4 regions of the Desulfomicrobium salsuginis genome follow, and region 4 is predicted to be linked to each of the others. Evidence: predicted binding sites of a transcription regulator. Region 4 holds the regulator's gene; each other region holds the start of a gene.
The links. Region 4 encodes sigma-54, which starts transcription at its own class of promoters, with help from an activator protein. Its sites were predicted from a motif close to CTGGCACGGNNNNTGCTT; they were not measured.
Positions count from the first base shown of each region.

Region 1: the regulator sigma-54 is predicted to act here: its motif matches at 3,539-3,556, upstream of fliD (flagellar filament capping protein FliD).
Region 2: the regulator sigma-54 is predicted to act here: its motif matches at 6,211-6,228, upstream of ACYQ3G_RS15275 (Fe-S-containing protein).
Region 3: the regulator sigma-54 is predicted to act here: its motif matches at 2,901-2,918, upstream of nifJ (pyruvate:ferredoxin (flavodoxin) oxidoreductase).

Region 1 covers NZ_BAAHYA010000001.1:1,012,346-1,020,042, forward strand. The annotation lists gene dxr (1-deoxy-D-xylulose-5-phosphate reductoisomerase) at 1-649, shown strand, start outside; gene rseP (RIP metalloprotease RseP) at 643-1,710, shown strand; gene tsaB (tRNA (adenosine(37)-N6)-threonylcarbamoyltransferase complex dimerization subunit type 1 TsaB) at 1,685-2,428, shown strand; gene ACYQ3G_RS04560 (flagellin N-terminal helical domain-containing protein) at 2,574-3,470, shown strand; gene fliD (flagellar filament capping protein FliD) at 3,603-5,663, shown strand; gene fliS (flagellar export chaperone FliS) at 5,674-6,084, shown strand; gene asnB (asparagine synthase (glutamine-hydrolyzing)) at 6,163-7,697, shown strand, end outside.
Region 2 covers NZ_BAAHYA010000002.1:1,826,177-1,833,873, reverse strand. The annotation lists gene ACYQ3G_RS15310 (carboxymuconolactone decarboxylase family protein) at 1-31, opposite strand, end outside; gene ACYQ3G_RS15305 (thiamine pyrophosphate-dependent enzyme) at 140-2,002, shown strand; gene ACYQ3G_RS15300 (2-oxoacid:acceptor oxidoreductase family protein) at 2,013-2,585, shown strand; gene ACYQ3G_RS15295 (AEC family transporter) at 2,690-3,604, opposite strand; gene ACYQ3G_RS15290 (hypothetical protein) at 3,681-4,403, opposite strand; gene ACYQ3G_RS15285 (hypothetical protein) at 4,400-4,864, opposite strand; gene ACYQ3G_RS15280 (putative 2-dehydropantoate 2-reductase) at 5,090-6,022, shown strand; gene ACYQ3G_RS15275 (Fe-S-containing protein) at 6,272-6,721, shown strand; gene ACYQ3G_RS15270 (ABC transporter permease) at 6,718-7,697, shown strand, end outside.
Region 3 covers NZ_BAAHYA010000002.1:1,243,503-1,251,199, forward strand. The annotation lists gene nifJ (pyruvate:ferredoxin (flavodoxin) oxidoreductase) at 1-2,831, opposite strand, end outside; gene ACYQ3G_RS12715 (hypothetical protein) at 3,707-3,841, shown strand; gene ACYQ3G_RS12720 (sigma-54-dependent transcriptional regulator) at 3,850-5,229, opposite strand; gene ACYQ3G_RS12725 (hybrid sensor histidine kinase/response regulator) at 5,229-7,697, opposite strand, start outside.
Region 4 covers NZ_BAAHYA010000002.1:2,063,832-2,071,528, forward strand. The annotation lists gene pyrG (CTP synthase) at 1-1,560, shown strand, start outside; gene kdsA (3-deoxy-8-phosphooctulonate synthase) at 1,557-2,363, shown strand; gene ACYQ3G_RS16320 (KdsC family phosphatase) at 2,353-2,877, shown strand; gene lptC (LPS export ABC transporter periplasmic protein LptC) at 2,874-3,410, shown strand; gene ACYQ3G_RS16330 (LptA/OstA family protein) at 3,426-3,941, shown strand; gene lptB (LPS export ABC transporter ATP-binding protein) at 3,938-4,660, shown strand; gene rpoN (RNA polymerase factor sigma-54) at 4,773-6,203, shown strand; gene hpf (ribosome hibernation-promoting factor, HPF/YfiA family) at 6,270-6,812, shown strand; gene ACYQ3G_RS16350 (PTS sugar transporter subunit IIA) at 6,817-7,266, shown strand; gene rapZ (RNase adapter RapZ) at 7,290-7,697, shown strand, end outside.

The sequences.
Region 1 (7,697 bases), on a different contig from region 4:
CATCCTGACCGCCTCGGGCGGGCCTTTCCGCACCTGGCCGGCCGAGAAGATTCGGACCGTCACCCCGGCCCAGGCCCTCAAGCACCCCAACTGGTCCATGGGCGCAAAAATCTCCATCGATTCCGCGACCATGATGAACAAGGGGCTCGAAATCATCGAGGCCGTGCACCTCTACGGGGCCGACCTCGACGACGTGGATGTGGTGGTCCACCCCCAGTCCATCGTCCACTCCCTGGTCGAGTATGCGGACGGCTCCCAATTAGCCCACCTAGGCGTGCCGGACATGGAGATCCCCATCGGCTACTGCCTGGGCTACCCCGAGCGGCTTAACATCGGCCTGGAGCGGCTGGACCTGGCCAAAGTCGGCACCCTGACCTTCGAAGGGCCCGACCCCGAACGCTTTCCCTGCCTGCGCCTGGCCCGCGAGGCCCTGGCCGCCGGAAGTCCCGTTGTCCTCAACGCGGCCAACGAAGTGGCCGTGCAGGCCTTCCTGGACGGCCGCATCTCTTTTCCGGGCATCGCCCGGCTCATCGAGGAAATGCTCTCCATGCATGCCTTGACCTGCGTGCAGGATTTGGACGACATTCTCTCCCTCGACGCGCAAACACGAACACGGGCCGCAGAGGCCCTGGGAAGAGGGGAATGGTGACCAGCATCCTGGCGGTTGTGCTTGTCCTGGGCGGACTGATCTTTTTCCACGAGCTCGGCCACTTCGTCGTGGCCCGGCGCCTTGGCATGGGCGTGAGCGTCTTCTCGCTGGGGTTCGGGACGCGGCTCTTCGGCGTCACCCGCGGCAAGACGGACTACCGCGTCTGCGCCTTCCCCCTGGGCGGCTACGTGCAACTGGTCGGCGAATCGCCCGACGCGGAACTCCCCGAAGGGTTCACGCAGGAGGAGTCCTTCTCCCGCCGGCCGCCCTGGCAACGCATGCTCGTCGTGCTGGCCGGCCCGGCCTTCAATTTTCTCCTGGCCTGGCTCATCTTCTGGGGCCTGGCCTACAGCCAGGGCGTGCAGGAAATGCTGCCGGTCATCGGCCAGGTGACCAACGCCAGCGCCGCGGCGGAAGCCGGCCTGGTCCCGGGCGACCGCATCGTCGAGATCGACGGCCAGCCCATAGCCGTCTGGGACGATCTGGTCAGCCGCATCGAAGCCAACACGGGGGCCGCCATGCAGGTCACGGTGGCCCGCGGCCGCGAAATCGTGTCCCTGGACGTGACCCCGCGGCTGCAGGAGAAGCGCAACCTCTTCGGCGAGATCAAGGTCGTGCCCATGATGGGCATCGCCCCGAGCGGCGAACTCTCCAGCCGGGAACTGAGCTTCCTGGGCGCGGCGGTGCAGGGCGGTCGGCAGATCAAGGAAGTCAGCTCTCTCATGGTCATGGGCATCGTCAAACTGGTGGAGCGGGTCATCCCCTGGACCGACATGGGCGGGGTCATTCTCATCTCCGAGATGATCCACAAGGAAGCCCAGAACGGACTGGTCAACCTGCTGGCCCTGACCGCGCTGATCAGCATCAACCTGGGCATCCTGAACCTGCTGCCCATCCCGGTCCTGGACGGAGGGCACATCCTCTTCTTCTTCCTGGAAACCATCACCGGCCGCCCCCTGAGCCCCAAGGTGCAGCAGGCGGCGCTTAGGATAGGCATGACGCTCCTGCTCATGCTCATGATCGTGGCGACCTTCAATGACATCCTGCGCCACTTCCGCTAGCCTCTTCCTGGCGCTGAACTGCGCCGAGGAACGCCTGCAGGTCGTTCTGGGCACGCCCGGAAGCCTCCTCTTCAGCGAGGAGATCCTCTGCCCCGGCCAGTCCATCCGCCACCTGCCCACGGCCATGGAGCGCGCCCTGGCCGTGCGCGGCGCGACAGCCCGTGACTTGGCCGGCATCGCCTGCGTGCGCGGCCCCGGGTCCTTCACGGGCCTGCGCATCGCCCACGCGGCCATGTACGGACTGTCCCGGGCCTTCGCCATCCCCATGGCCGGGCTGGCCTACCTGGAGTTGCTGGTCGCCCAGGCCGCGGATTTCGCCACCGGGGAAACCTGGGTGCTGACCTACGCCCGCAAAGGGCAGGTCTACATGCAGGGGTTCTTGTCCGGCCAGCCCCTCGGTCCGGTCCGGCCCGCGCGCGTCGCCCAGGCGCTGGGCCTGCTCGCTGGCCGTCCCGCCCCGCTCTTTCTGCTTGGCAGCGGCCTGCGCACGAATCCCGAACTGCAGGGACTCGCCAATGCGTCCGTCCTTCCCCCCGCCCTGGACACGCCGACGCCGACAGCCCTGCTGGCCGCGGCATGCGCGGCATCCTACGCCGGCAGCCCTCCCCCGCCCCTCTACCTGCGCAAATCCGACGCCGAGGACAACCTCGACGCCATCGCCCAGTCCCGCGGCATCCCCAGCGATGAAGCGCGGCGTCACATCCCGGACTTCGAGTGATCCGTCTGACATGAATTGTCGGACAAATTTCCCCTAAAGAAAATCCGCCTCCTGCCGATTCAGTCATCAAGAGCAATGAAGCGGCCCCATCAGGCTGCGAATCCAAAGGCAAGGATGCCGACAATCTTTCAAGGAGGAATTACCTATGTCACTCATCATCAACCACAACCTGATGGCCATGACCGCGGCCCGAAACCTTTCCGGCGCCTACAGCAACCTTTCCACCTCGGTGAACCGCCTGTCCTCGGGCCTGCGCATCACCACGGCCGCCGACGACGCAGCCGGCCTCGCCATCCGCGAACTCATGCGCGCCGACATCGCGTCCCTGAACCAGGGCGTGCGAAACGCCAACGACGCCATCTCCATGATCCAGACCGCCGACGGCGCCCTGCAGGTCATCGACGAGAAGCTGATCCGCATGAAGGAGCTGGCCGAGCAGGCCGCCACCGGCACCTACACCTCGGACCAGCGTCTGATCATCGACTCGGAGTACCAGCAGATGGCCTCGGAAATCACCCGAATCGCCAACGCCACGGACTTCAACGGCATCTATCTGCTGAACGGCAACCTTTCGAGCGACACCTTCAGTGGTGGTGGCCTACAGTCCACTGGCAAGCTCAAGGTCCACTTCGGGACGGCCAATGACAGCGCCGAGGACTACTACTACATCAAGATCGGTACTGCGACTGCGTCGGCTCTCGGAGTTGGAAACGCTGCAGATCCGGCCTTAGATGGCGGGTATTCAATCTCGACCCAGGAAGGAGCTCAGAAGTCTCTCGAAGCACTGAACAAGGCCATCATCTCCAAGGACAACATCCGCGCCAACCTGGGCGCCCTCCAGAACCGCCTGGAAAACACCATCACCAACCTGACGGTCCAGTCCGAGAACCTGCAGGCAGCGGAATCCCGGATCTCCGACGTGGACGTGGCCACGGAAATGACCAACTTCGTGCGCAACCAGATCCTGACCCAGTCAGCGGTGGCCATGCTGTCCCAGGCCAACACCCTGCCGCAGATGGCGCTGCAGCTCATGCAGGGATAACGCCCCTGAGCTGACGACGCATTCCCGGCCGGGTCGCGGAAGCGGCCCGGCCTTTTTTCCCTGAAGGGATGGCACCGAGTTTGCTTGAGTCCTGGATGCGAACGCACCTCATCCCAAAGCACGCGAGGCCCCATGGCTGACGACCTGACCACCACTCTCACTTCCGGAGCCATACGATTCACCGGGCTCGGTTCGGGCACCGACTTCGAGTCCATGGTCACCAAGCTGGTCGAGGTCGAGCAGACGCACACCAAGCGGCTGGAGAGTTGGCGCGCCCAGTGGGAAGCCAAGAGCGAGAGCTTCGACTCCCTGTCCACGGCACTGCTCTCGCTGAAAACGACCTTGGACGGCATGAACACGCCGGACGAATTTCTTGTCAAGCAGGTCGCATCTTCAAACCCGCTGGCCCTGACAGCCACAGCCGGCAGCGCGGCGGAAGAAAGTTCCCATCAGATCGAGGTCGTATCCCTGGCGACCAACGACATGCACATGGGGGCGGTAATTTTTTCCTCGCCTGACCAAGTCATCAGCGGAGGCGCATCCGGGACCTTCGCCTTCACTGTCGGTTCCCGGCAGGTTTCCGTGGACGTCACGTCCACCACAACCCTGTCCCAATTCGCGAATCTCATCAATTCGGACCCGGACAACCGCAACGCCGTGCGCGCCAGCGTCATCAACGACGGCAGCGGCTACCGTCTGCAGATCCGCAGCATGGACCTGGGCGCAAGCAATGACTTCATCGTCGACGACGTACTGACTTCTCCGAATTTATTGGCAAACTTTGGAAAGAGCCAGTTCATCGAAACGCAGAACGCGCGCAACGCGCAGCTCCGCGTGGATGGCTTCCCGCTCATCCCCCCGACCCAGACCGCGGACATTCTCAAGACAACCGTGGCGGGCGCAGCCTCCACCGACGTAGTGTCCGCCAGCGGCGGGACATTCAAATTCGCATATGCGGGCAACATCCATTCCATAACCATTTCGGCCTCCGACACATGGGCCGACCTGGCGGCGAATATCACGGCCGCCACAGGCGTCACCGCCTCCGCAACCGACGCCTTTGGCAGCCTCGAATTCACCCTGGCCGGGGAGCCGGGCTCCGCCAACCAGATTTCCATCATCAACGCCCCGGGCACGAACGTCGAAAGCCTGCAGGCCCGCCATTTCAGTCAGATCCAGGGCGCCACGGACGGGTACATCGAGCGAGCGACCAACGCCATCTCCGACGTCATCCCCGGCGTGACCATGAACCTGACCAGCACCGGAAGTTCGACGCTCACCACCAGCCTGGATCCGGAGTCCGTGACCTCGAATGTCCAGACCTTCGTAGAATCCGTGAACGCGGTGCTGCAACAGATCAAGGAACAGACCCAGGTCACGACGGTGGGCTCCAGCGTGTCCGGCTCCCTGCTGACGGGCAACTACGGGTTGCAGATGATCCAGCAGAAGATCAAGAACATCCTGGCCGAAAAGGGCGTGGGCTTCGACTACGACATGGACCCCCTCATCTCCCTGGGCAGCATCGGCATCACCACGGACACCAGCGAAGGATCCCCCACCTTCGGTCTTCTGAAACTGGACCAAAGCGCCTTCTCCGCCGCCCTGACCTCGAACCCCGACGCCGTGGCCCGACTCTTCAGCGCGGACTACTATCCGTCCACCAAGGAGATGGTAAACGGACAGGCCGTGGAATCATCCAATTTCAAGTTCGACTCCTACGTCAAGGGCATCACCGGCGCAGGAGATTTCGCAGTTTCCTACACGGTGGACGCCGGCGGCAATATCACGGCCGCGAGCATCAACGGATATGCCGCAGGTATCGACGGCAACAAGATCGTCGCCACAGGCGACGGCAACACTGCACGCGGCCTGGCGGTGGAGATTCTGAACCTCACGCCCGGCTCCTACTCGGGGCAGGTCCAGATCAAGTCCGGCAAGGCCGAGGAGCTGTCGCAGGAGATCAAAAAACTGACGGACCCCCTGACGGGCACCCTGGAGATCCTCAAGGACAACTACCAGGACATCATGGACTCCATCGACGACAAGATCGCCTACGAGGAGCGGCGGCTGGCCCTGCTGGAGCGCACCCTTCGGCTGCGCTTCGCCAACCTCGAGGCGGTCCTGGGCAATTACGACAACATTTCGACCCAGCTCAGCTCGCAAATCAAGAGCCTGCCGGGCTCGTCCAGTTAAGGAGAACGCAGTGCACAAAGCCGCCAACGCATACATGCAGACTCACGTCACCACCACGACCCCGGGACACCTCGTGGTCATGCTCTACGACGGGGCCATCACCTTCCTCGAACAGGCCAAGGAGGAGATCGAGGCCAAGAACTTCGCCAAGAAAGGCATCCTCATCTCCCAGGCCCTGGACATCATCGCCGAACTCGACGGCTCCCTGAACAACGAGCGGGGAGGCGATCTCGCCCAAAATCTGCACCGCCTCTACATGTACTGCAACACCCGCCTGCTGCGCGCCAACCTGAAGATGGACACGGCCATCATCGACGAGGTCATCGGCATCCTGTCCTCCTTCCGCTCGGCCTTTGCCGAAATTTCCAGGACACAGCCCCATCCCGCGCCACCCAAGGCCGCAGCCTACTACGCACGCTGACCTGCCGATGCGCGGTATCGCCAGGGCACGCATTCTGCATCCGTCCACCGGGACACCACCTCAACCGGGAACGCGTGCATGTGCGGCATAGCCGGCTTTTTCAATCCCAGCGGAATCACTCCGGACACGAACATCCTCGGCGCCATGGCCCTGGCCATCGCCCACCGCGGCCCCGACCACCAGGGGCTGCACCAGGACGAGCGCTGCGCCCTGGCGTCCAGGCGCCTGGCCATCATCGACCTGCAGGGCGGCAACCAACCCCTGGTCCACGAACCGTCAGGCATGATCCTGGTCTTCAACGGCGAGATCTACAACTACCAGCCCCTGCGGGTCGAACTCGCCAGCCTCGGCCACCATTTCCGCACCCGCTCCGACTCGGAAGTCCTGTTGGCCGCCTATGTGCAGTGGGGCGAAAAATGCCTGGACCGGCTGGCGGGGATGTTCGCCTTCGCAATCTGGAACCCCGGAGCCCGGCGCCTGTTCCTGGCCCGGGACCGCATGGGGAAGAAGCCGCTCTTCTATGCGGCCCTGCCGGACGGGACCCTTGTCTTCGCCTCCGAGATCAAGGCCATCCTGCACTATCCGGGCGTCCCCCGGGCCGTGAACGCCCTGGCCATGGACCGGCTCCTCGACTACGGCTTCAACCTCGCCCCGGACACCTTCCTGGAAGGGATACGCCAAGTCCCGCCCGCGAGCTTTCTCGTCCACGACGGCAAGGGGCTCCGCGTCGCGGCCTACTGGGACATTCCCATGGACGCGCCGCCTGCCGGTCTGAGCGAGGACGACGCGACCGAAGGCCTGCGCCACCATCTGATGGAAGCAGTGCGCGCCAGGCTCGTGTCCGACGTCCCCGTGGCCTCGTACCTGAGCGGCGGCATCGACTCCAGCAGCGTGACCGGCCTCTACGCCCATCTCTCCAACGCGCCGGTGCACACCCTGTCCATCACCTTCGAGGACGCGGGCTACGACGAGCGCCACTTCGCGCGCATGGTCTCCGGGGCCTTCGGGACCACGCACCACGAGTTCCTCTGCTCCATCGAGGAGAAAGAAATCGAAAACCTGGTCTGGCATCTGGAGACGCCCCTGGTGACGCTCCTGAACCTGCCCCTGTACCTGCTGTCGCGTCAGATCCGCGACATGGGCTTCAAGGTCGTCCTGTCCGGCGACGGCGCCGACGAGATCCTGGGCGGGTATGACTATTTCAAGCTCCTGAAGCTGATGGACTTCATCGGCCGCAGCGAGACCCCGGCCCGCGCGAACCTCCTGCGCCGGGTCTTCCCGGCCCTTTCCTCGCCGCAGCAGGCCCTGATGCACTACACGGCCCTGAAGGGCTTCCCCGCAGCCCACCCCGCCCTGCCGTACAGGTTCCAGGCCTTTCAGATGAAGGGGCAGCTCCTGTCCGACGGCTTCATCGAGAGGCTGCTTCCGCGACTCGGGGAGCGGGACGGCGAACTGCCGACGGTTCCGGGCTCCAGGTCCCTGCTGGATCAGGCCCTGTACCTGGAGAGCCGCATGCGCCTGCCCAACCTGACCCTGCCCCTGGCAGACACCATGAGCATGGCCAACTCCGTGGAGCTCAGGTCCCCCTTCATGGACCACCGGCTGGTGGAGTA
Region 2 (7,697 bases), 240 kb from region 4:
GCTCGATCTTCATGAAGCTCAGGTCGGACATGGTTTCCTCCGTGGGGTCATTGCCTCCCGCTTCCGTGTGGGGTAGGCGGTACGAATGTCAGGATTTCCGTTTTCGGGGGTCCGAAACCTCCCTACAGCGAGGAAGCACATGAAGTACATGGGTGAAATGCTCCTGACCCGGGCGCCGTTTTCGGAGATCGTCATGGGCAACACGGCCCTGGTGCGGGCCATGGTCGAGTCCGGGACGCGCGTGGTCACGTCCTACCCCGGTTCGCCGACACCGGAGATCGCCACGGCGATCCAGTCCATCGCGCCGGAGAGGCGGCCTTTTTATTTCGAGTTCTCGACCAACGAGAAGGTGGCCACGGAGGTTGCGCTCGGCGCATCCCTGAACGGCTACCTGTCGACGGTCTTTTTCAAGAGTGTGGGGCTCAATGTGGCCGCCGACGCCTTCGTGCAGCTGTCGCTTTTGAACCTCATCGGCGGCATGGTCGTCGTGCTCGGCGACGACCCCGGCGCCAACTCCTCCCAGAACGAACAGGACAATCGCCACTACGCGGCCATGAGCTACACGCCGCTCCTGGAGCCGGCCAACCCGGCCGAGGTCTACGCCTACTACAAGGAGGCCGCGGCCTTGGCCCGCAGCCTGTGCCGCCCGGTCATCCTGCGCCTGACAACCCACGTCTGCCACGCCAAGGAGAAGGTCGCCTTCGCCGGTTGGGAGCCGCAAGCCTTCGAGAACAACCCGCGCTTCGACGCGGCCAACGGCCCGTACATCCCCCTCACGGCCGCCGTCTTCCCCAAGAAGCGCACTGCCCTGGAAAACCTCAGGAAGGCCGAGCGCTGGGTGAACGAGCGCGGCCTGCACACGGTCACGGGCGATGGGAGCCCGCGCGGCATCATCCTTTCGGGCATGGTCGCCCTGTCCGTGGCCGACGTCCTGGAGGGCCTCCCGAGCCGGCCCGACGTGCTCAAGCTGGCCATGCCGTATCCCATGCCGTCGCGCGCCGTCGCCGACTTTCTGCAGAGCCACGCCGAGGTCAAGGTGCTGGAGGAGTTGGACGACACCCTGGAGAAGGACATCAAGGCCCTGGCCTACGACCGTGGCCTCGCCGCCCGGGTCATGGGCAAGGCCGACGACGAGGACTGGGTGGGCGAGTACACGGCGGACAAGGTCCGGGACATCCTGCACCGCACCTGGCCCGACATGATCCCAGCCCGCAGGGCGGCGGCCGAGCCCCTGGCCCCCGTTCCCGCCCGTCCGGCCCAGATGTGTCCGGGCTGCGGCCACCGCAGCGCCTTCCACGCCATAAAGAAGGCCCTGCCCGAAGGCGCCATCACCGTGGCCGACATCGGCTGCCATACCCTAGGCTTCATGGAGCCCTACCGCATGGGCGAGATTCTGCTGTGCATGGGCGCGTCCACGAGCATGGGGGCGGGGCTGACTCTGTTCAACGACACGCGCAAGGTGGTGGCCTTCCTGGGCGACTCGACTTTCTTCCACGCCGGACTGCCGGGCATTGTCAACGCGCTCTTCAACCGGCACAACCTGACCCTGGTGCTCATGGAGAACGGCACCACGGCCATGACCGGGCACCAGGACCACGCCGGGTCCGGGCGCAACTTCAACGAGCCGACCGACGCCATCCCGGTGCGGCAGGTCCTCGAAGGACTCGGGGTCACGCACATATTCGAGACAGACACCTACAAGCAGACCGAACTGACGGATCTCATGCGCCAGGCACTGGACGTGGACGCCTTCAGCGTGGTCATCGCCCGTCACCCCTGCATGCTGCTCTTCACCCGCAACCAGCGCCGCAAGAGCGGATACGTGGATCGCCACGTGACCATCGACCAGGAACTCTGCACCCGCTCCCACGTCTGCGTGCAGGACTTCGCCTGCCCGAGCTTCACCCGTGCTGCAGACGGGGCCGTGACCGTGAACCCGGAGCTGTGCATCGGCGACGGCTCGTGCATGCAGACATGTCCCAGCAAGGCCATCACCCGCTAAGGAGCGTCACATGACCATATTCAATATCCATCTTTGCGGCGTCGGCGGGCAGGGCATCGGCCTTTTGAGCGAGATCATCCTGCGTGCCGCGGACCACGCCGGCCACGTGGCCAAGGCCGTCGACACCCACGGTCTGGCCCAGCGCGGCGGCATCGTCGTTTCGCAGATCCGACTCGGCAAGGCTGCCCACAGTCCCATCATCCCCGCAGGGGAGGCGGACCTCGTCGTGGGCCTGGAGCGGCACGAGGCACTGCGCGCCATGCAGACGGTCCTGCGCGACGGCGGAACCCTGGTCTACTACGACACGGTGCTGCAGCCCCTGCCCGTGCGCCTCGGAACGGCCGCAGAGGTGAACGAGGATGACGTCGCCCGTGCGGCGGCCGCACGCTCCATCACGGTCCATGCCGTGACGCGCCTGGACATCAAGGATCCGCGCATGCAGAACGTCGCCGTGCTCTCGGCCGTGAACAAGCTGGGCCTGATCCCCGGCGTGGCGGCGGAACACTACGAGAGGGCCATGGACGACCTGCTGAAGGGGGCTGCCCTGGAAGCGAACCTGGGGCTGTTCAGGGCCGCGGGGTAACGTCGCGGCGTGGGTGAGCGGATGCGGCTTGACGCGGGGGCCCGACGGACGGTCGGGTTCCCGCGTTATTGTTTTTTGGGAGGCAGTTTGAGGCCGGGCCGGCCTCAGAGCAGCAGACCCAGCAGCAGCGGCATGGAGACGATGGCCAGCATGGTCTGCACGGTGATGATGGCGGCCATGCGGTCGTGGTCGCCGCCCAGGACCCGGGCCAGGATGTAGGACGAGACCGAGACCGGCACGGCGGTGAAGATCAGGCAGACGCCCATGGGCGTGCCCGAAAGGCCCAGCGCCCTGCCTGCGGCGAAGGCCAGCAGGGGCAGGGCCAGCAGTTTGCAGAACGAACTGGAGATGATGTCCTTCCAGCCGTCCAGGGCGGCGGAGAAGGACAGCCCCGCGCCCACGGCCAGCAGGCCCAGGGGCAGGGAGGCGTTGCCGAGGATGTGCAGCCCTTCCTGCAGCATGGACGGCAGCGTGACGCCCGTCCCGTGCAGGGCGAAGCCTGCGGCGCAGGCCAGAATGAGCGGGTTGCGGCCGAGCTGCACCAAGGTGTCGCGCAGGCCGCGCGCCTGGGTGTTTCGCCCGTGGCGGGTCAGGACCAGCACGCAGAGCACGTTGACGGTGGGGATGACGGTCATCAGGGCCACGGCGGAGAGGGACAGCCCTTCGTCCCCGAAAAGGCCGCCCACGGCCGAAAGGCCGACGTAGGTGTTGGGCCTGATGGCCCCCTGGAAAATGGAGGTGAAGGCCGGGCCGTCGTTCTGCAGCCGGGGCCGGGCGGCCATGAGCGCCGCGGCGATGACGCATATGGCGGCGACGAGGCTCGCGGCCATGGCCAGCAGGGGATGCTGCCCGGTTTGCATGGAGGTCAGCTTGTCGATAAGCAGGGCCGGGAAGAGTACGTAGTAGGTCAGGCGTTCGGCCTGGGGCCAGAACTCCAGGCTCGGGAAGGAGGCCCTGCGCAGCATGAAGCCGGTCAAAATGAGCAGGAAAATCGGCAGGATGGTTTGAAGAACGTTCACCGCGCACCTCCGTAGCGGCGAACACTAGACCCATGGTTGGCGGCTGTCCAGCGGGCCTGCCGCCCGTTTTCGCGCCTCAGGACCGTGCGCGAAGCTCCGGCCAGATTTCGTGCAGTGCGGCGGCGATGTGCTCGTCCCCATGGGCATCGTTGCGGACCGTGTGCGCGTGCAGAAAGTCCGCGGCGATGCGTTCCAGGGCGTCCGTTACGCGCTCCCCGTGACGGGGCCGCCTGGCCATGTAGAGGTCGAAGTGGTCGACCTTGTCCCGCCGGATGCGGTCGTCGATGCGCCGGATGCGGATGTCGCGCTCCGTGGTCACGAACAGGGTCTGCAACCCCTGGCCGCGCAGGGATGCCAGGGCTCCGCGGAGGAGGGTGGGCATGCGGAAGGACTCGTCGTGCCCCATGTGGAAGGCCAGCAGGCGCAGGGCCGTGTGGCTGACGACCATGACCGGCTTGCGGCGCAGGAGCCGGTAGGCCAGGACGTCCGCCAGGATGCACAGGGACAGCGTCGTCGGCAGCGCCCAGGCGATGAGGGGATAGATGCGCAGGAAAAGCCTCTCGGCGAACAGGCGCACGGGCCCCTTGTGCTCCGAGGACTCGGCCGCGCAGGCCGGGGCCGAGAGCCAGCCGCGTCGCTTCTCCACGAATACGCCGGCCTCCTGCAGATGCGCCATCACCAGCTGGGCCACGTGATCCTTGCCCGAGGCGTCGGTGCCGAGGATCAGGACCAGGTTGGGGCGCTGCGCTGTCCTTTCCTTCGCGCGGTCCGGGATTTCGCCCCGTGCGGCGTGACTCATGCCTTTCCTTTCACGGCCCGGATTTCGGCGGCGCGCTCGGCGAACAGCTTCCGGTGCAACTCCATGTGCACGAAATAGTCGCGGATCAGCGCCTCCAGGGTGATGTCACCGTCCTCGCGTCTCCAGACATGATGCAGGGCGGCCGGGTTCACGCTTTCGATGAGGTGCAGCAGGAACAGGTTGTAGCTTTTCCACAGGGCCAGCACGTCGGCGTAGCCGAAGGGGCCGATGCCGGTCACATTCCGCCACTCTTCGGCGTCGTACTTGGGGAAGACGAGGACGGGCTCGAGCTGCAGGCGCACGAAGCGCTGGTGGTTGTTGGCGGCGGAGTCCACGAGATGGGTGACCATCTCCTTGAGGGTCCATGTGTCTTCGGTCAGGCGGATGTCGGCCAGGTGAGCGCTGGCGTCCATGAGGTTTTGGAAGGCGTCGATGTGCGTTCTGTATGCGGCGGTGTCCATGTTCGCTCCTTGTTTCGTGCGTGGACGAATAGCGCGGGAGGCGGCGACGGTTCAAGGGGAAATGGGCTGGCCGGCCGAGAGGGCGTTCTTGACAGGGCGCCGCTCGTGCGAGACGTAACCGCCTCCCGGAAGCATTTCGGTTTTCCGTACCGGTCCAGACCGCGCAGGTGGTCCGAAATCCGGACCGGCGGGGCCGACGCCACAAAAATTCCCAAGGATGCATCCATGAAGATCGCCGTCATCGGTTCCGGCGCCATCGGCACCTACTACGGGGCCCGGCTGCTGAGTGCCGGGCATGAGGTCCATTTCCTGTTCCACTCGGACTACGGACACGTCCGTGACAACGGCCTGCGCGTGGATTCCGTGCGCGGCGACATGTTCTTCCCGCAGGTCAACGCCTACGGGCGCGTCGAGGACATGCCGCGCTGCGACGTCGTCCTCGTGGCCACCAAGACGACCACCAACCATCTGCTGGAAAAGCTCCTGCCCCCGGTCTGCGGCCCGGGGAGTGTCGTGGTGCTGATGCAGAACGGCCTGAACGGCGAGCGGGCCATCGACCGTTTGGGCCTGGGTGTGACGGTCATCGGCTGCCTGTGCTTCGTATGCTGCAACAAGGTCGGGCCAGGCCACGTCGCGCATCTCGATTACGGCAAGGTGACCCTGGGCCACTATCTTTGCGGCGACCGCCCGGCCGGGGTCACGCCCGAACTGGAACGGGCCGCCACGCTTTTCGAGGGTGCGGGGATCCCGGTGGAGAAATGCGACGACCTGATCCTGACGCGATGGCGCAAGCTGTTCTGGAACATCGCCTTCAACGGCCCGTGCGCCCTGCTCGGCGCCACCACGGACCTCATCGTCAGCTGTCCGGCCACGCGCCGGCTGGCTCGCGACCTGATGGTCGAAGTCCGGGCCGGCGCCCTGTCCATGGGCCGCGACATTCCCGAATCCTTCATCGGCGACATCCTCGATTCCACGGACAGAATGGCCCCCTACAAGCCGAGCATGATGCTCGACGCCGAGAACCGCCGTCCCCTGGAGGCCGAGGCCATCTACGGCGAGCCCCTGCGCACCGCCGCCGAGCGTGGCGTGGACCTGCCCGCGGTGCGGACCATCTACCTTCAGCTGCTCTTTCTCGACGAGCGCCTGCGCTCAGCCTGAATTCGCCCTTCATACGGACTGTCCCCCCGGAGGCCCCGCGCCTCCGGGTTTTCCCGCTCCGAGCGGGCCTGCCTGCCCTCGCGTCGCGACTGGCCTGCACATGTGCAAAAGGATTGATGCCGCTACGCGCACATGTGCCAGGTTCTGCATTTCGTGCTGTCCATCCACTGGAATGATTCGATTTTTCGTTGGTACGCTTCGTGCTTTCAAATTCAGATCATATTAATACGAATTTTTCGGGGGATGATCATGAAAACCGTTCGCGCCGTGTTTCTCGCTGTCCTGATGTCTCTGGCCGCTACCCAGGCCTTCGCCTTTCTCGACATGTTTTCCGGGCCCAAGGACGTGCAGGCCGAGAACGGCGTCGTCAGGATCCCGGCATCCGAGGTCTCCGACGGCAAGGTCCACCATTTCCGCTTCGCGGGAGACGGGCCGGAGCTGAAGTTCTTTCTGATCGAGAGCGGAGACAGGCTGCGGGCCGCCTTCGACGCCTGCGACGTTTGCTACCACGCCAAGAAGGGCTACACCCAGGACAAGGAGTTCGTGATCTGCAACAATTGCGGCATGCGCTTCCACGCCTCCCGCATCGGCGACGTCAAGGGCGGCTGCAACCCCGCGCCGCTTGCGCACCGGGTCGAGGGCGGCGATATCGTCATTTCCGTGGCCGACTTGGCAGCCGGCGCGGAGTTCTTCAAGTGAACATCCTGACCATCCCCCTGCGGACCATGCGAAAGAAGTGGCTCAAGACGTCGCTTCTGTTCACGGTGTTCGCCCTGAGCGTGGTGGCCATCGTCTCCCTCAACTACGTCTCGCGGGAAGTGGGCCATTCCCTCGAAAAGAAGCTGACGGCCTTCGGCGCCAACATCCTGGTCTCGCCCAGGAGCGAGAAGCTGACCGTGAGCTACGGCGGGTTTTCCATGGGCGACATGCTCATGGGCATGACGGATCTGCGCGAGACCGACGCGGAGGAGCGCATCCTGTCCATCGGCTACCGCGACCGCATCAGCGTCGTGGCGCCCAAGCTCGTGTCCATGGCCAGGGTCGGCGATGTGGCCGTGGGCGTGGTCGGGGTTCGCTTCGAGCGTGAGAAGGTCCTCAAGGGCTACTGGTCCATGCAGGGCGATTTTCCGGCCGCGGAGAACGGCGTCCTGGCCGGCTCCAAGGCCGCGGCCCGGCTCGGCCTGAAGGTCGGGGACGGGTTCGATTTGGCCGGGCGGCCGGCGGTGGTCTCCGGCATCCTCGACCCCACGGGCAGCGACGACGACTCCGTCATGTTCGCGGACCTGGGTTTCGCCCAGGCGGCCTTCGGGCAGGAGGGCAAGGTCAGCTTTGTCGAGGTGGCCGCCCTGTGCGCGGGCTGCCCCATCGAGGACATCGTGCGCCAGCTGGAGGAAAAGCTCCCCGACACGGACATCCAGGCCATGCAGTCCATCGTCAAGCAGCGCATGTACTCGGTCCACTTCGTCGAGCACCTGATCCTGACCGTCAGCCTGGTCATCCTCCTCATTGCCTGCTGCATGGTCGGCGCGACCATGCTCTCCTCGGTCAACGAGCGGGTCCGCGAAATAGGCCTGCTGCGCTCCCTGGGCTTTTCCCGCGCCGGGATCTTCGGCGTGTTCTGTTTCGAGGCGGTGCTCATCGGCCTGGCGGCCGGGGTCGTCGGGTATTTCGGTGG
Region 3 (7,697 bases), 820 kb from region 4:
ATCTCCTCGAGGAGGTCGTTGCGATGCGTGAAGGCCAGGATGTCACGAATGGTGTCGCCGTATTCCTTGGACTTTTCGGCGTTGGCGCGGTTCTCGAGCCAACCCTTGAAGGCTTCGGCCAGGTCTTCGGGCAGTTCGCCCTGCAGGGCCTTCTCGATCAGGTCCACCAGCTTGGCCTGACGCTGGGCGTAGGCCATCTGGATGCCGTAGCCGAACTCCGCGGCGTCCTCGAACAGGGAGTTGCCCCAGGCCGGGCCATGCCCTTCGGCGTTGACCGTGTAGGGGGTGGTCGGCGCGGAGGCGCCCCAGATGGAGGAGCAGCCCGTGGCGTTGGCGATGATCATGCGCTCGCCGAAGAGCTGGGTCAGCACCTTGACGTAGGGGGTCTCGCCGCAGCCCGAGCAGGCGCCGGAGAATTCCATCAGCGGCTTCTGCAGCTGGCTGCCCTTGACCGTGTCGCGGCGCATGAGGTTGTCCTTGAAGGGCACGGTGACCGAGAAGTCGTAGTTGGGCACTTCCTTCGGGGTCTGGGTCTCAAGGGGCTTCATGACCAGGGCGGTGTTCTTGGCCGGGCAGATGTCGGCGCAGTTGCCGCAGCCCATGCAGTCCAGAGTGTTGACCTGGATGCGGAACTTCATGCCCTTCAGTTCCTTGCCCAGGGCGTCGATGGTCTCGAAGGTCTCGGGGGCCTCGGCCATCTCCTCCTCGGTCAGCAGCACGGGCAGAATGGCGGCGTGCGGGCAGACGAAGGAGCACTGGTTGCACTGGATGCAGTTGCCCGCGATCCACTCGGGCACATTGATGGCCACACCGCGCTTCTCGAACTGGGAGGTGGCCACGGGGAACAGTCCGTCGGGCTCGAAGGCCGACACGGGCAGGCTGTCGCCCTTCTGGGCCAGGATGGGACGCATGACGTTCTTGACGAAATCGGGCTCGTCCTTCTCGCCCTTGCAGTCGCAGACGGCGTCGGCCCAGGAGGCGGGAACCTTGATCTCGACCAGGTTCTCGATGGCCTGATCCACGGCGCCGATGTTCATGTTGACGATCTTGTCGCCCTTCTTGCCGTAGGCCTTCTTGATGGCCTTCTTGAGCAGGGCAACGGCCTCCTCGAAGGGCATGACGTTGGCCAGCTTGAAGAAGGCAGTCTGCATGACCATGTTGATGCGGTTGCCGAGGCCCACTTCCGTGGCGATCTTGACGGCGTCGATGTTGTAGAACTTGAGACCCTTCTTGGCGATGGTGCGGCGCATGGAGGCGGGCAGTTCCTTCTCCATGTCCTCGGCGGTCCAGGCGGAGTTCAGCACGAAGGTGCCGCCGTCCTTGATGCCTTCCAGGACGTCGTAGGTGTGCACGTAGCTGGACTTGTGGCAGGCGATGTAGTCGGCCGCGTTGACCAGGTAGGTGGACTGGATGGGCTCCTTGCCGAAGCGCAGGTGGGACACGGTGATGCCGCCGGACTTCTTGGAGTCGTAGGCGAAATAGCCCTGGGCGTACATGTCGGTGTTGTCGCCGATGATCTTGATGGCTTCCTTGTTGGCGCCGACGGTGCCGTCGGAGCCCAGGCCCCAGAACTTGCACTGCACGGTGCCGGCAGGGGTGGTGTCGGCGAAGGCCGGCACGTCGAGGGAGGTGTTGGTGACGTCGTCCTCGATGCCCACGTTGAAGTGGTGCTTGGGCTGGGAGACCATCATGTTGTCATAGACGGCCTTGACCATGGCCGGGGTGAACTCCTTGGAGCCCAGGCCGTAGCGGCCGGCGACGATCTCGGGCATTTCGCCGCGTTCCATGTAGGCGGTGCAGATGTCCTTGAAGAGCGGATCGCCCTTGGCGCCGGGTTCCTTGGTGCGGTCGAGGACCGTGATGACCGAGGCGGTGGCGGGCAGGACCTGCAGGAAGAACTCGGGCACGAAGGGACGGTACAGGCGGACCTTGACCAGGCCGACCTTCTCGCCCTTGGCCAGCAGGTGGCGAACGACTTCTTCAATGGTTTCGCAGCCGGAGCCCATGGCCACGATGACGCGCTCGGCCTGCGGATGACCGACGTAGTCGAAGGGCTTGTAGGGGCGGCCGGTGATGGAGGCGACCTTCTTCATCTGCTCGACGACGATGGACGGCACCTGGTCGTAATAGATGTTGGCGGCTTCACGGCCCTGATAGTAGATGTCGGGGTTCTGGGCGGTGCCGCGGATGGTCGGGTTGGTCGGGCTCATGGCGCGGGCGCGGAAGTCGGCGATGGCATCGTAGTTCACGATCTTCTTGATGTCTTCGTAATCGATGACCTCGATCTTCTGAATCTCGTGGGAGGTGCGGAAGCCGTCGAAGAAGTGCAGGAAGGGGATGCTCGATTCGAGGGAGGCCAGGTGGGCGACCAGGGACAGGTCCATGCACTCCTGCACGGAGCTGGAGGCCAGCATGGCGAAGCCGGTCTGGCGGCAGGCCATGACGTCCTGGTGGTCGCCGAAGATGGACAGGGCGTGGGCCGCGATGGCGCGCGCGCTGACATGGAAGACGCCGGGGAGCAGCTCGCCGGAAATCTTGTACATGTTCGGGATCATCAGCAAGAGGCCCTGGGAGGCCGTGAAGGTGGAGGTCAGCGCGCCGCCGGCCAGGGAGCCGTGCACCGCACCGGCTGCTCCGGCTTCGGACTGCAGCTGACGGACCAGAACCTTCTGGTCGAAAATATTCAGACGGCCCTGAGCGGCCCACTCGTCCGCGATCTCACCCATGGTCGAAGAGGGGGTGATCGGGTAAATGGCGGCCGTGTCACTCATCGCATAGGCGATATGGGTGACGGCGGTGTTCCCATCCATGGTTTTCATATTTTTTGCCATGTATCTTCTCCTAAAGCCTGGTTGGTGTTTCAAGGCGTGCGCATCCACAGCGTGCGACACTACCTGTAGAAACAAGTTTTGTGCCATCGGGTAAAATCAATCTAACCATCCGAAATACAAATAATTTACGAGATCATCGACATCTCAAGCACTCCCCTCCCTCCGGTTTGTCCGAAAAAAAAGACAACATGGGTTTGTCCGCAGAACTACCACGATATTTGCGGAATGCAAACAAACAACTTCAATCCGGTTAACGCGCGTAATTGCAAGGTTAAAGGCGGATTTGCCGTTCACGGCCCCCGTGTCCGGTTTTCCGGACATGCCAATGCCGGGATTCTCCGACGGCGTACTCAGCCCCTTTTTCGGCCCTCCCGACCACCCGAATTCCGCTGACGGGGTTGACCGGGCGTGATCGCTGAACCGATCGACGGAGCATCGCCGAAAATGCGTCTGATTTTCCGGACTGCGCATGACCGATCTGGGTAGCACAATTTGGTTGACTAAACAACCATTTTTCAGCAAGGGGATTTCCGCGGCCAGACCGGCCGACGTTGCGCACAGGTGTGCACAAACGTCGCAAGACGCCACATGCGGTGTTTCAAAAATGCACACTCGGTGCATGCACATGAACTCGCCCCGCGGCGGTCTGAAAAAGACCGAGCGCATAACATACTGAAAATCAGGACGATACGAAATCAAGGGCGAACAAAACGCGCCGATACGTCTTGATTGGCAATTATTTTGCTAAAAAAATCGGCGCGCATCTTGCCACAATCGCATTTGATGCATTATCAGACACAAAACGGAGGTTTGTGATGAAAGGAAAAAGCATAACCAAAAGCGGCGTTATCAGAGGCCTCTCTCAGAACGAGACGATGCAGCTGTCGCAGCTGCTGACCCCCATGCAGAAGCAGCGCATCAATGACGGCGACAGCGTGCTGGTCAAGACGGAATACATCCTCGATTCCTGGAAGGAATACTGGCTGGGCAAGGAAGTCGACGAAGAATAGATCGCAAGCTACGCCTCGAGGCCGTGCTTTTTGAGCATGGCGTACAGGTGAGACCGGGAAAGTCCCGATACGCCGAGCATCTTGGGGATATCCCTCCCATGGGCCCGCAAGAGCCTCTGCAGGTACTCCCTTTCCATCGCGGTCTTGAAGTCCTTCAATGAAGGGAGATTCTCTTCGTCCCCTCCGTCTCCTGCCTCTTCCACCGCATCTTCCCGACTCCTCTCCAGCATGGATTTGGCCACCCGGATACGCACCGCCTGCGGCAGGTGCTGCACGTAGACCGTCTTCTCCGCGCCCGACAGCACGAAGGCCTGTTCGATGGTGTTGAAGAGTTCGCGGACGTTTCCGGGCCAATCGTAGAGACGGAGCATGGCCATGAACTCCGGGTCCATCTCCTTGACCGGGATGTTGCGCTGCCGGCAGAGCTTGTCGATGTGGTGCCGCGCCAGGATCAGGATATCCTCCTCCCGTTCGCGCAGAGGCGGCAGGGTCAGGTGGATAGTGTTGATGCGGTAGAAGAGATCCTGCCGGAACTCCCCCGCCGCGACCATGGCCGACAGGTCCCGGTTCGTGGCCGAAATGAGGCGGAAGTCGCTCTGCAGTTCCTGGTTCCCGCCCACGGGCCTGAAACGGCGCTCCTGCAGGACGCGCAGAAAAGTCTTCTGGGCCGAAAGGGGCAGTTCGCCGATCTCGTCCAGAAACAGGGTGCCGCCGTCGGCGAGCTTGACCAGGCCCACGCGGTCCCGGGCCGCACCCGTGAAGGCGCCCTTGGTGTGGCCGAAAAGGATGCTCTCCAGCAGGGATTCCGTCAGGGCCGCACAGTCCACGACCACGAAGGCGCGGTCGGCCCGGCCCGAATTGCGGTGGATGGTCCGGGCCAGCAGTTCCTTGCCCGTGCCCGTCTCGCCCGTGACCAGGACCGTCGAGTCCGAGCCGCTGGCCTGGGCCAGGCGTTCGTAGCACTGGCGCATGGCGTTGCTCTGCCCCACCACGTCCGTGAGATCCAGGGCGAGGTCCTTTCTGTCCTGCCGCTGGGCCAGGGCCCGATTGAGGGTCTCCTTGATCTGTCTGATGGGCGACGGCTTGACCAGGTAGTCCCAGACGCCCCCCTGGATGGCCAGCTCCGCGCCTTCGGGGTCGCCCTGGCCGGTCAGGACGATGACGTCCGGCGGCGCTGCCTGGCTGCGGATCTGACCCAGGGCCTCCAGCCCGTTGCCGTCGGGCAGGCGCACGTCGAGAAAGACGAGGTCGAATTCCCCGCTGCCCAACTGCGCCAGTCCCTCCTTCAGTGTCTGGGCCGCATGGCACTCGTGGCCCAACCTGTGGACCAGGCTTTCGAGGGTTTCGCAGACCTGCCTGTCGTCGTCGATGATCAGAATCCTCGCCATCATGCATCCTTGTCCAGAACATCCCGAATGGCCCGCCCGAGGATGTCCTTGTTATAGGGTTTGCTCACGAACAGCCTGATGTTGCCCGACTGCGGCGCGAACTCGGCCGCGTGCTTGCGGCCCGAGACCATGATGACCGGCAGCTCGGGGCGGCAGTCCTTCAGGGCCGCGGCCACGTCGAAGCCGTTCATGCCAGGCATGTCGAAATCCGTGATGACCAGATCGAGCCCGAGCCCGCCGCAGACGGCCTCGATGGCCTCCGCCGCGCAATGGAACGGGTGCACCGTGTAGCCGAGCTGCGCGAGCACGCGCGGGATGAGCTGCAGCTGGTCCTCGTCGTCCTCGATGAAGGCCAGGCGCTCGCTGCCCATGGCCACGCCGCTGTCGCACGTTCCCGGCAGGAGGCAGGAATCGTTCATGCCCGGCAGCAGGATGTCGAAGCGCGTCCGCCCGGGGACGCTGTCGAGCCGGATTCCCCCGCCATGATTGCGCACGATGCCGTGCACCACGGCCAACCCCAACCCCGTCCCCTCGCCCTTGCCCTTGGTGGTGAAGAACGGGTCGTAAATCTTGTCCTGGATGTCCCCGGGAATGCCCGGCCCGTCGTCCTCGATGCGCAGCAGGCTGTACTGGCCGGGCGCCAGGCCGCCGCAGCGGGGATCGTCGCGCTCCAGGGACAGCCCGCCCAGGCTGATGGAGATGGTGCCGCCCTTCGCGCCCAGGGCCTGGAAGGCGTTGGTGGCCAGGTTCATGACGATCTGGTGGACCTGGGTCGGGTCGGCCAGGCACAGGGGCAGGTCGTCCTCGACCCGGGAAAGCACGCTGATGTTGCGCGGCATGGACACGCGGATCAGGGCCACGGCTTCGCTGACCACCTCGCGCAGGTCCGTGGGCACGAAACCCTCCTGGGTCGGCCGGCTGAAAGTCAGGATCTGCTTGATGAGGCCGCTGCCCCGCACCGCCGCCTTGAGGCTGCGCTCCAGGTCCTTCCAGGCGATGCTGCCCTCGAGGATGTCCTCCATGGCCAGCTCGGTCGAGTTCATGATGGAGGTCAGGATGTTGTTGAAATCGTGGGCGATGCCTCCGGCCAGGGTGCCGATGGCCTCCATCTTCTGGGACTGCAGGAGCTGCTTTTCGAGGCTGATGGTCTGGGTGATGTCCTCGGCCGTGCTCAGGATGCCGACCACCTCGCCCCGCGGCCCGTGCAGCGGGACCTTGTTGACCAGCAGCCACATGGCCTCGCCGACGGCGTTGCGGGTCTCCATGCGCATGCGGAAATGCGGCTCGTCGGCCTCGATGACCTCCCGGTCGAGCTCCGCGATGCGCTGGATCTCGACGGCGTCGGTCAGGACCTCGCCGTAGGTCTTGCCGAGGATGGACGCCAGCTCCGCCTGGCCCACGTGAGCCAAAAAGTTGCGATTGGCACCGATGATGCGCAGCCGCTTGTCCTTCCAGTGCACAAGTTGGGGGATGGTATCGAGGACAAGCTGGAGCATGGCTTCGGACGCGGCCAGGGCCAGCTCCGCGGCCTTGCGGTCGGTGATGTCCTCAATGAAGCCTTCGAAATGGCAGAAGCCGTCGTCGCAGCCGCGCACGGCCCGGGCGTTGAGGTTGGCCGTGATGACGGCCCCGTCGCGCCGACGGAAGAGGATTTCGGCCTCGATGCCGCCGCGGTTCTGCTCGTAGAGGTCCACCACGCGCTCACGGTCGCTCTGCTGATAGTAGAGGGTCGCGATGTTGGGGTTCTCGGCCATGAGTTCCTCGGGGCCCGCATAGCCGAGCATCCGCGCCAGGGCCGGGTTGGCCACGATCCACGAGCCGTCGGGGGTGGTCTGAAAGATGCCCAGGGCCGAGTTCTCGAAGATGGTGCGGTACTTCTCCTCGGCCGCGCGCAGGTCGTCCTCGGCCTTCTTGCGGTCGGAGATGTCGTAGATCACGCCGACGACGCCCGCGTTGTCGCCCTGGGCGTCGGCGTAGACGGCCTTGTGCAACACGGCCGAACGCAAGGTCCCGTCGCCGTGCTGGATCTGGCCCTCGAAGGAATCCATGCGCGCGTCGAGCATGGGGGCGAAACGGGAATCGGGCAGGACCGGCCCATGCGAGGCGAAGGCGCGATCCTGCTGCCAGCCGACTCCGAACCAGTTCTCGAAGGCCCGGTTGACACCGGCGATGCTCCCGCTGCGGTCCGTGAACCATATGGGCACGGGCAGCGTGTCCATGAGGGTGCGCAGGAAGGACAGCTGGTTCTTGATGCGCACCTCGATCTGCTTGCGCTCGAGGATGTTGATGACCAGCAGCACCAGGACCATGGACAGGATGACGAGACTGACGATGATGGTCCAGAACTGGTGCCGGTTGATGGAATAGAACGGCGACGGCTCGTTGATCAGCACGCTGCCTTCGGGCAGGAGCTTCAGGTTGATCCCGAGGCGCATGAGCACCCGGTAGTCGAACTTCGGCGGCTCGTC
Region 4 (7,697 bases):
GCGCGGGGCCTTAGGGTTACCATTCAGAAGCTCGACCCCTACATCAACGTCGACCCGGGAACCATGAACCCCTTCCAGCACGGCGAAGTGTACGTCACCGACGACGGCGCCGAGACGGACCTGGATCTGGGCCACTACGAGCGCTATCTCGGCACGAGCATGCACCAGCGCAACAACTATACCTCGGGCCGCATCTACAACACAGTCATCACCAAGGAACGCCGCGGCGACTACCTCGGCGGGACCGTGCAGGTCATCCCGCACATCACCGACGAGATCAAATCATCCATCCTGAGCCTGGCCAGCGACGACCTCGACGTGGCCCTGGTCGAGATCGGCGGCACCGTCGGCGACATCGAGGGCCTGCCCTTCCTGGAAGCCATCCGCCAGCTACGCGCCGACCTGGGCAAGGACAACGTCCTCTACATTCACCTGACCCTGGTGCCCTTCATCAAGGCCGCAGGCGAACTGAAGACCAAGCCCACGCAGCACTCCGTCAAGGAACTGCGCAGCCTCGGCATCCAGCCCGACATCATCCTCTGCCGCTCCGAGGTGAACCTCGGCGACGACATCAAGCGCAAGATCGCCCTCTTCTGCAACGTGGACCGCGACGCGGTCTTTACCGCCATCGACGTCAATCACATCTACGAACTGCCCCTGACCCTCTACAACGAGGGCGTGGACCAGAAGATCGCCATACTGCTGCGCCTGGCCGCCAAAAACCCGGACCTGCAGGCCTGGAAGGACCTCGTGTACAACCTGCACCATCCCAGGACCCAGGTCACCATCGCCATCGTCGGCAAGTACGTTGACCTCAAGGAAGCCTACAAGAGCCTGCACGAGGCCCTGACCCACGGCGGCGTGGCCAACCACGCGGCCATCCGCTTCCTGTACGTCAACTCCGAGGAGATCACGTCCGAGAACGTGGCCGAGAGGCTGGCCGCCGCCGACGGCATCCTCGTGCCCGGCGGCTTCGGCATCCGCGGCGTGGAAGGCAAGATCGCGGCCATCACCTACGCCCGCGAGAACAAGGTCCCCTTCTTCGGCATCTGCCTGGGCATGCAGTGCGCGGTCATCGAGTACGCCAGGAGCGTCATGGGCCTGGCCAAGGCCAACTCCGAGGAGTTCGACCTGACCACGCCGGACCCGGTCATCTATCTGATGAAGGAGTGGTTCGACTTCCGCAAGAAGTGCGTGCAGCGCCGCGACATGGCCAGCGAGAAGGGCGGCACCATGCGTCTGGGCGCCTACCCCTGCGTCATCGAGAAGGACACCCGCGCCTTCGAGGCCTACGGCCAGGCCGAGGTATCGGAACGCCATCGCCACCGCTACGAATTCAACGGCGCCTACCAGAAGCGCTTCGAGGAGGCCGGCCTGACCATCAGCGGCACCTCGCCCGACAAGAGCCTGGTGGAGATCGTGGAGATCAAGGACCACCCGTGGTTCCTGGGCTGCCAGTTCCACCCCGAGTTCACCTCCCGGCCCATGCTGCCCCACCCGCTGTTCCGCGAGTTCATCGCCGCGGCCGTGGCCAACAAGAAACCCGAGCAGGAACCATGATCGACTGCGCCGAGCTGGTCGCCGACCGCCCCTTCCTCATCGCCGGACCCTGCGTCCTGGAGAGCCTCGACGTGGCCATGACCGTGGCCGTGGAGCTGCAGGCCATCTGCGCGGAGCTGGGCCTGCCGCTCATTTTCAAGAGCTCCTACGACAAGGCCAACCGCACCGCGGGGGGGAGCTTCCGGGGGCCGGGGCTGGACACCGGGCTCGACTGGCTGGCCCAGATCAAGAGCCGCACGGGCCTGCCCATCATCACGGACATCCACGAGCCGCGCCAGGCCTCCCTGGCCGCCGAGGTGGCCGACGTGCTGCAGATCCCGGCCTTCCTCTGCCGCCAGACGGACCTGCTGCTGGCCGCGGCCCGCACCGAGCGCGTCGTGAACATCAAGAAGGGGCAGTTCATGGCCCCGTGGGACATGCGCGGCCCGGTCGAGAAGATCCGCTCCGAGGGGTTCACGCGCATCTGGCTGACGGAGCGAGGCTCCATGTTCGGCTACAACAACCTCGTGGTCGATTTCCGGTCCCTGGTCATCATGAAGCAGTTCGGCTGCCCGGTCATCTTCGACGCCACGCACTCGGTGCAGCTGCCCGGCGGTCAGGGCACGTCCTCGGGCGGCCAGCGCGAGTTCGTGCCGCCCCTGGCGCGGGCGGCCGTGGCCAGCGGCTGCCAGGGCCTGTTCATGGAGATCCACCCGGACCCGGACAAGGCCCTGTGCGACGGCCCCAACTCCTGGCCCCTGGCCAAGGCCCGCACCCTGCTCTCGGAGCTGGCGGCCATCTGGAGCGTCCCCAATGAATGCTGAGAGCCTGGCCCGTGACGTGCGCCTCATGATCCTGGACGTGGACGGGGTGCTGACCGACGGCGGCCTGTACTACGACGAATCCGGCTGCGTCATGAAGCGCTTCAACGTCCAGGATGGTCTGGGCATCAAGCTCGGACCCAAGGCCGGCATCGAATTCGCGGTCATCACGGGCCTGGAGTCCCCGGCCGTGAAGCGGCGCGTGACGGAACTGGGCATCGGCCACTACTATTACGGGCACCACCGGAAGGTGCCGGCCATGCGCGAGATTTCCGAGAAGACCGGTATCCCCTTCGAGCACATGGCCTACGTGGGCGACGACTGGGTCGACGCCGCGCCCATGTCCATGGTCGGCTTCCCCATCGCCGTGCCCAACGCCCGTCCCGAGATCCTCAAGCTCGCGGCCTGGACCACCCGGGCCATGGGCGGCCACGGGGCCGTGCGCGAGGCCCTGGACTTCGTCCTGCGCGCCCAGGGCAAGCTCGACGCCATGTGGCGGGAGTGGCTGACGGCATGAAGCGAGCCCTGGCGGCCCTGCTGACCCTTCTCGTCCTGGCCGGCATCGCCGTCCTGGGTTGGCGCATGCTGTGGCCCGAGCGTCTGGGCCCCGACATCGCCCGCAACGTGGACGTGGACCTGAGCCTCAAGGGCGTGAACCTGAGCCAGGGCAAGGACGGCAAAAAGCTCTGGAACCTGAGCGCTGCCGGGGCGGACTACGCCGAGGCCGGAGACGAGCTGATCCTGACGGACCCCGTCATCACCTACTGGGGCGAGGACGGCGAGGACCACGTCGAAGTCACGGCGCCCAAGGGGCAGGTCTGGCAGAAGGAGGACCGCGCCAGGATGTGGGACGGCGTCAACGCCACCCGGGGGGAATACCGCATGCGCGCCGACACCCTCGACTACACGGGCGGCAACCGCACCTTGGTTCTGTCCGGCCACATCGATATTTCAAGCGATTCCATGCAGGGCAGTTCCGACGCCCTGACCTATTTCCTGGACACGGGCGACATCCTGGCCCGCGGCAACGTCCAGGTCACCCTGAACTGACGAGCGGGAACATCTATGCGTTCACTCATTCTGATTCTCCTCCTGGCATGGGCCGCCCCCCTGTGGGCGGCGGAGCAGACCGTGCCGGTCAAGATCACGTCCGACACCATGACCTACACCCAAAAAGGCGACCAGGTGCTCTTTTCCGGGTCGGTGCACGTCATCCGCCAGGACGTCGAGATGTGGTCCGACACCCTGACCGTGTTCCTCGACAAAAAGCAGGGCGGAGGCAACTCCACCCAGACCGCCATGGACCAGCAAAGCTCCATCAAGAAAATCGTCTCCCAGGGCAATGTCCGCCTGAAGGCCGACAAGGGACGCTCCGGCACCTGCGCCAAGGCCACATACGAAACGGCCACGGAGATCCTGACCCTCGAAGGCGACCCCGTGCTCATGGAAGGCGCCAACAAGATCCAGGGCGAGGTCATCAAGCTCTACATGCGGGAGAACCGCAGCGAAGTCCTGGGCGGCAAGCAGCGGGTCGAGGCCATCTTCAACACCCCGGCCGACACCAAGGAGCTCAAGCCGTGACGATCCTGTCCGGCCGCCAGCTGGCCAAACGCTACGGCGCCCGCGACGTTGTCCGCGACATCGACCTCGACGTGCGCCAGGGCGAGGTCGTCGGCGTGCTCGGCCCCAACGGCGCCGGCAAGACCACGACCTTCTACATGCTCGCCGGCATCGTCTCGCCCACGCGCGGGGAGGTCACCCTGGACGGCGTGGACATCACCCGCTGGCCCCTGCACAAGCGCGCCCGCCTGGGCATGAGCTACCTGCCCCAGGAAAGCTCCATCTTCCGCAAGCTGACCGTGCGCCAGAACCTGCAGCTCATCCTGGAATACTCCGGCCGCACGGCCGAGGAACAGAAACGCACGGCCGACAGGCTCCTGGACGAACTCGGCATCACCCGCCTGCAGGACCAGCAGGCGGCCTACCTGTCCGGCGGCGAGCGGCGCAGGCTCGAAATCGCCCGCGCCCTGATCCGCGACCCGAAGTTCATCCTGCTGGACGAACCCTTCGCCGGCATCGACCCCCTGGCCGTGGACGACATCCAGACCATCATCGAGGGCCTCAAGGCCAAGGGCATCGGCGTGCTCATCTCCGACCACAACGTGCGCGAGACCCTGCAGATCTGCGACCGCGCCTACCTGGTGTATGACGGCCGCATCATCCTGAGCGGCAGCCCCGACGAAATCGTCGCCGACCCCGGGGCGCGCAAGGTCTATCTCGGCGAGGGTTTCAGCCTTTAGCGGCGTGCCGATTTCCCAAGGATTGCCACGACCTGCCTTCTGTGGCAAAGTCTTTGCTGGATGAATCCGCCGACGACAACACTGCATTTTACGCGTAGACGACAGAGACACTATGGGCCTTGAACTTCGACAGAACCTCAAGCTGACGCAGCAGCTGGTCATGACCCCGCAGCTGCAGCAGGCCATCAAGCTGCTTCAGCTCTCCCGATTCGAGCTCCTCGAAGCCGTTCAGCAGGAACTGCTGGAAAATCCGATGCTTGAGGAAGCGCCGCGGGAACTCTCCGAGGAGGTCGAAGCCCAGGCCCCGCCCGCCGAGCAGCGGGCCGACGTGTCCTTCGACGACGCCGAACTCATGCGCAACGCCGACTGGGAGAACTACCTCGGCGACTTTTCGAGCACGACCAAGCAGGTGCAGTTCAAGGAGACCGAGGCCCTCGAAGAGATGATGTCCTACGAGGCCAGGCTCTCGGGCAAGCCATCCCTGGAAGGGCATCTCCTGTGGCAGCTCTGCCTCTCCAACATCACCGAAGAGGAAGAGGCCATCGGCGAGGCCATCATCGGCAATCTGGACTCCCTGGGCTACCTGACGACCAGCGCCGAGGAGATCGCCTCCGAGACCCTTTCGCCCCTGGCCCTGGTCAAGTCCGTCCTGCACCGCCTGCAGCGCTTCGACCCCGTGGGCGTAGCCGCCCGTTCCCCCAAGGAGTGCCTGCTCATCCAGCTGGAGGTCCTGGGCCAGGACGACCCCATCCTCATCTCCCTGGTCGACGAGCATCTGGAGGACATCGAGAAGCGCCGCTACAAGCCGCTCCTGCGCAAGTTCAAGATCCAGATGGAGGACCTGAAGGCCTACCTGGACATCATCCAGACCCTGGACCCCATGCCCGGAGCGAGCTACGGCAGCGACAACACCGTCTTCGTCAGCCCCGACGTCTTCGTCTACGAGTACGAAGGCGATTTCGTCATCGTCATGAATGACGACGGCCTGCCCAAGCTGCAGCTCAGCCCCTACTACATGGAAGACACGAGCCTGGCCGTGAAGGGCCCGGACCGGGAGTACTTACACGACAAGATGCGCTCGGCCATGTGGCTCATGAAGAGCTTGCACCAAAGGCAGAGAACCTTGTATAAGGTGGTCGAGAGCATCGTGCGGTTTCAGCGGGCCTTCTTCGAGCACGGAGTGACCAAGCTCAAGCCCCTGATCCTCAAGGACGTGGCCGACGACATCGAGATGCACGAATCCACGGTCAGTCGCATCACCACGAGCAAGTACGTGGCCACACCGCACGGCATCTTCGAACTGAAATTTTTCTTCAATTCCGCGCTGGAGATGGACGACGGCACCCAGGTGGGCTCCGAATCCGTCAAGGCCATCATCAAGAAGATGGTCAGCGAGGAAGACCCCAAGCACCCCTACAGCGACGAGAAAATCGCAGCGGTGCTGAAGGAAACGCTGGATGTGAACATCGCCCGCCGCACGGTGGCAAAATACCGCGCCGTTCTGGGCATCGAGTCGTCATCCAAGCGCAAGCAGGTGTTTTGATATCCCACCCCGCGCCGCCCTTCGGGGAAGACGCGGGGTTGACCCTCAACTGACGAGGAGGATTCCATGAGGATAGTCTTCAACTTCAAGAACTTCGACCCTTCCGACCACCTGCGCAAGTACGCCAAGGACCGTTTCGGCAAGCTCGGCAAATTCATGGCCGGCACCCCTGACGCCGAACTGCAGGTCAACCTCGAAGTCGAGAAATTCCGCCATATCGCCGACGTCGTCCTGACCGGCAAGAACGTGCACATCTCCGCCCGCGAGGACAGCGAGGACATGTACTCCACCGTGGACATGGTGTGGGACAAGCTCGAAGCCCAGATGCGCAAGATCCGCGACAAGGACAAGAGCAAGCGCAAGGCCGGCGGCGAGACCGTGCGCATGGACGTCATCAGCTTCGACGAGGACACCACGGGCAAGCGCAGACAGAGCATCCAGCAGACCGACCACTTCGAGCCCAAACCCATGGTCGTCGAAGAGGCCGCCATGCAGCTCGGCAAGACGGAGAACGAGTTCCTCGTCTTCCTGAACGCCGAGAACGAACGCGTCAATGTCATCTACCGCCGCAAGACCGGCGACTTCGGCCTCATCGACCCTGGGGTATAAGGGCATGAAGCTTGCCGAATATCTGGACAAGGACCTGATCATTCCCGACCTTTCGGCCAGGACCAAGAAGGAGGTCCTGGCCGAACTCGTTTCGTCGCTTCCGGCCAAATTTCCCGGCGTGGACGCCAATCGCGTGGCCCAGGTGCTCATGGACCGTGAGCTGCTCGGCACCACGGGCATCGGCGACGGCATCGCCATCCCCCACGGGAAGCTGGACAGCCTCGGCCAGGTCATGGTCATCGTGGGCCGCAGCCGCGAGGGCGTCGATTTCGCCAGCCTGGACCACAAGCCGGCCACCATCTTTTTCACGGTCTTGGCCCCTTCCAACGTGGTGGGCCTGCACCTGAAGATCCTGGCCACAATCTCGCGCCTGCTCAAGGACACCGGCTTCCGTCAGGCTTTTTCCGACGCCGCCGACGGCGAAAGCCTGTGGCGGCTGCTGCAGTCCGTCTGAAAACCGCGCAGGGCACGTCACACATGGAGAAGCGCAGCGAACTCAAAAACGTCGTCATCGTCTCGGGCATGTCGGGCTCGGGCAAGAGCACGGCCCTGCGTGTCTTCGAGGACATGGGCTTCTTCTGCGTGGACGGCCTGCCGGCCCGCATGGCTCCGGCCCTGATCGAGCTGTTCTTCTCGTCCCCGTCCAAGGACTACCCGGGCCTGGCCATGGGCATGGACCTGCGCCAGCCCGACTTCGCCGGGCAGTGGCGTGAAGTGCTGCAGGACATGGAGAAGCTGTCGGTGCGCCCGACCATCCTCTTCACGGACTCCTCGGACCAGGTTCTGCTGCGCCGCTACGCCACCACGCGCCGGCCCCACCCCCTGGCCACGGGCAACCTGGGCCTGGAAGCCGCCCTGGACCGGGAGCGGGAGATTCTGGAGCCC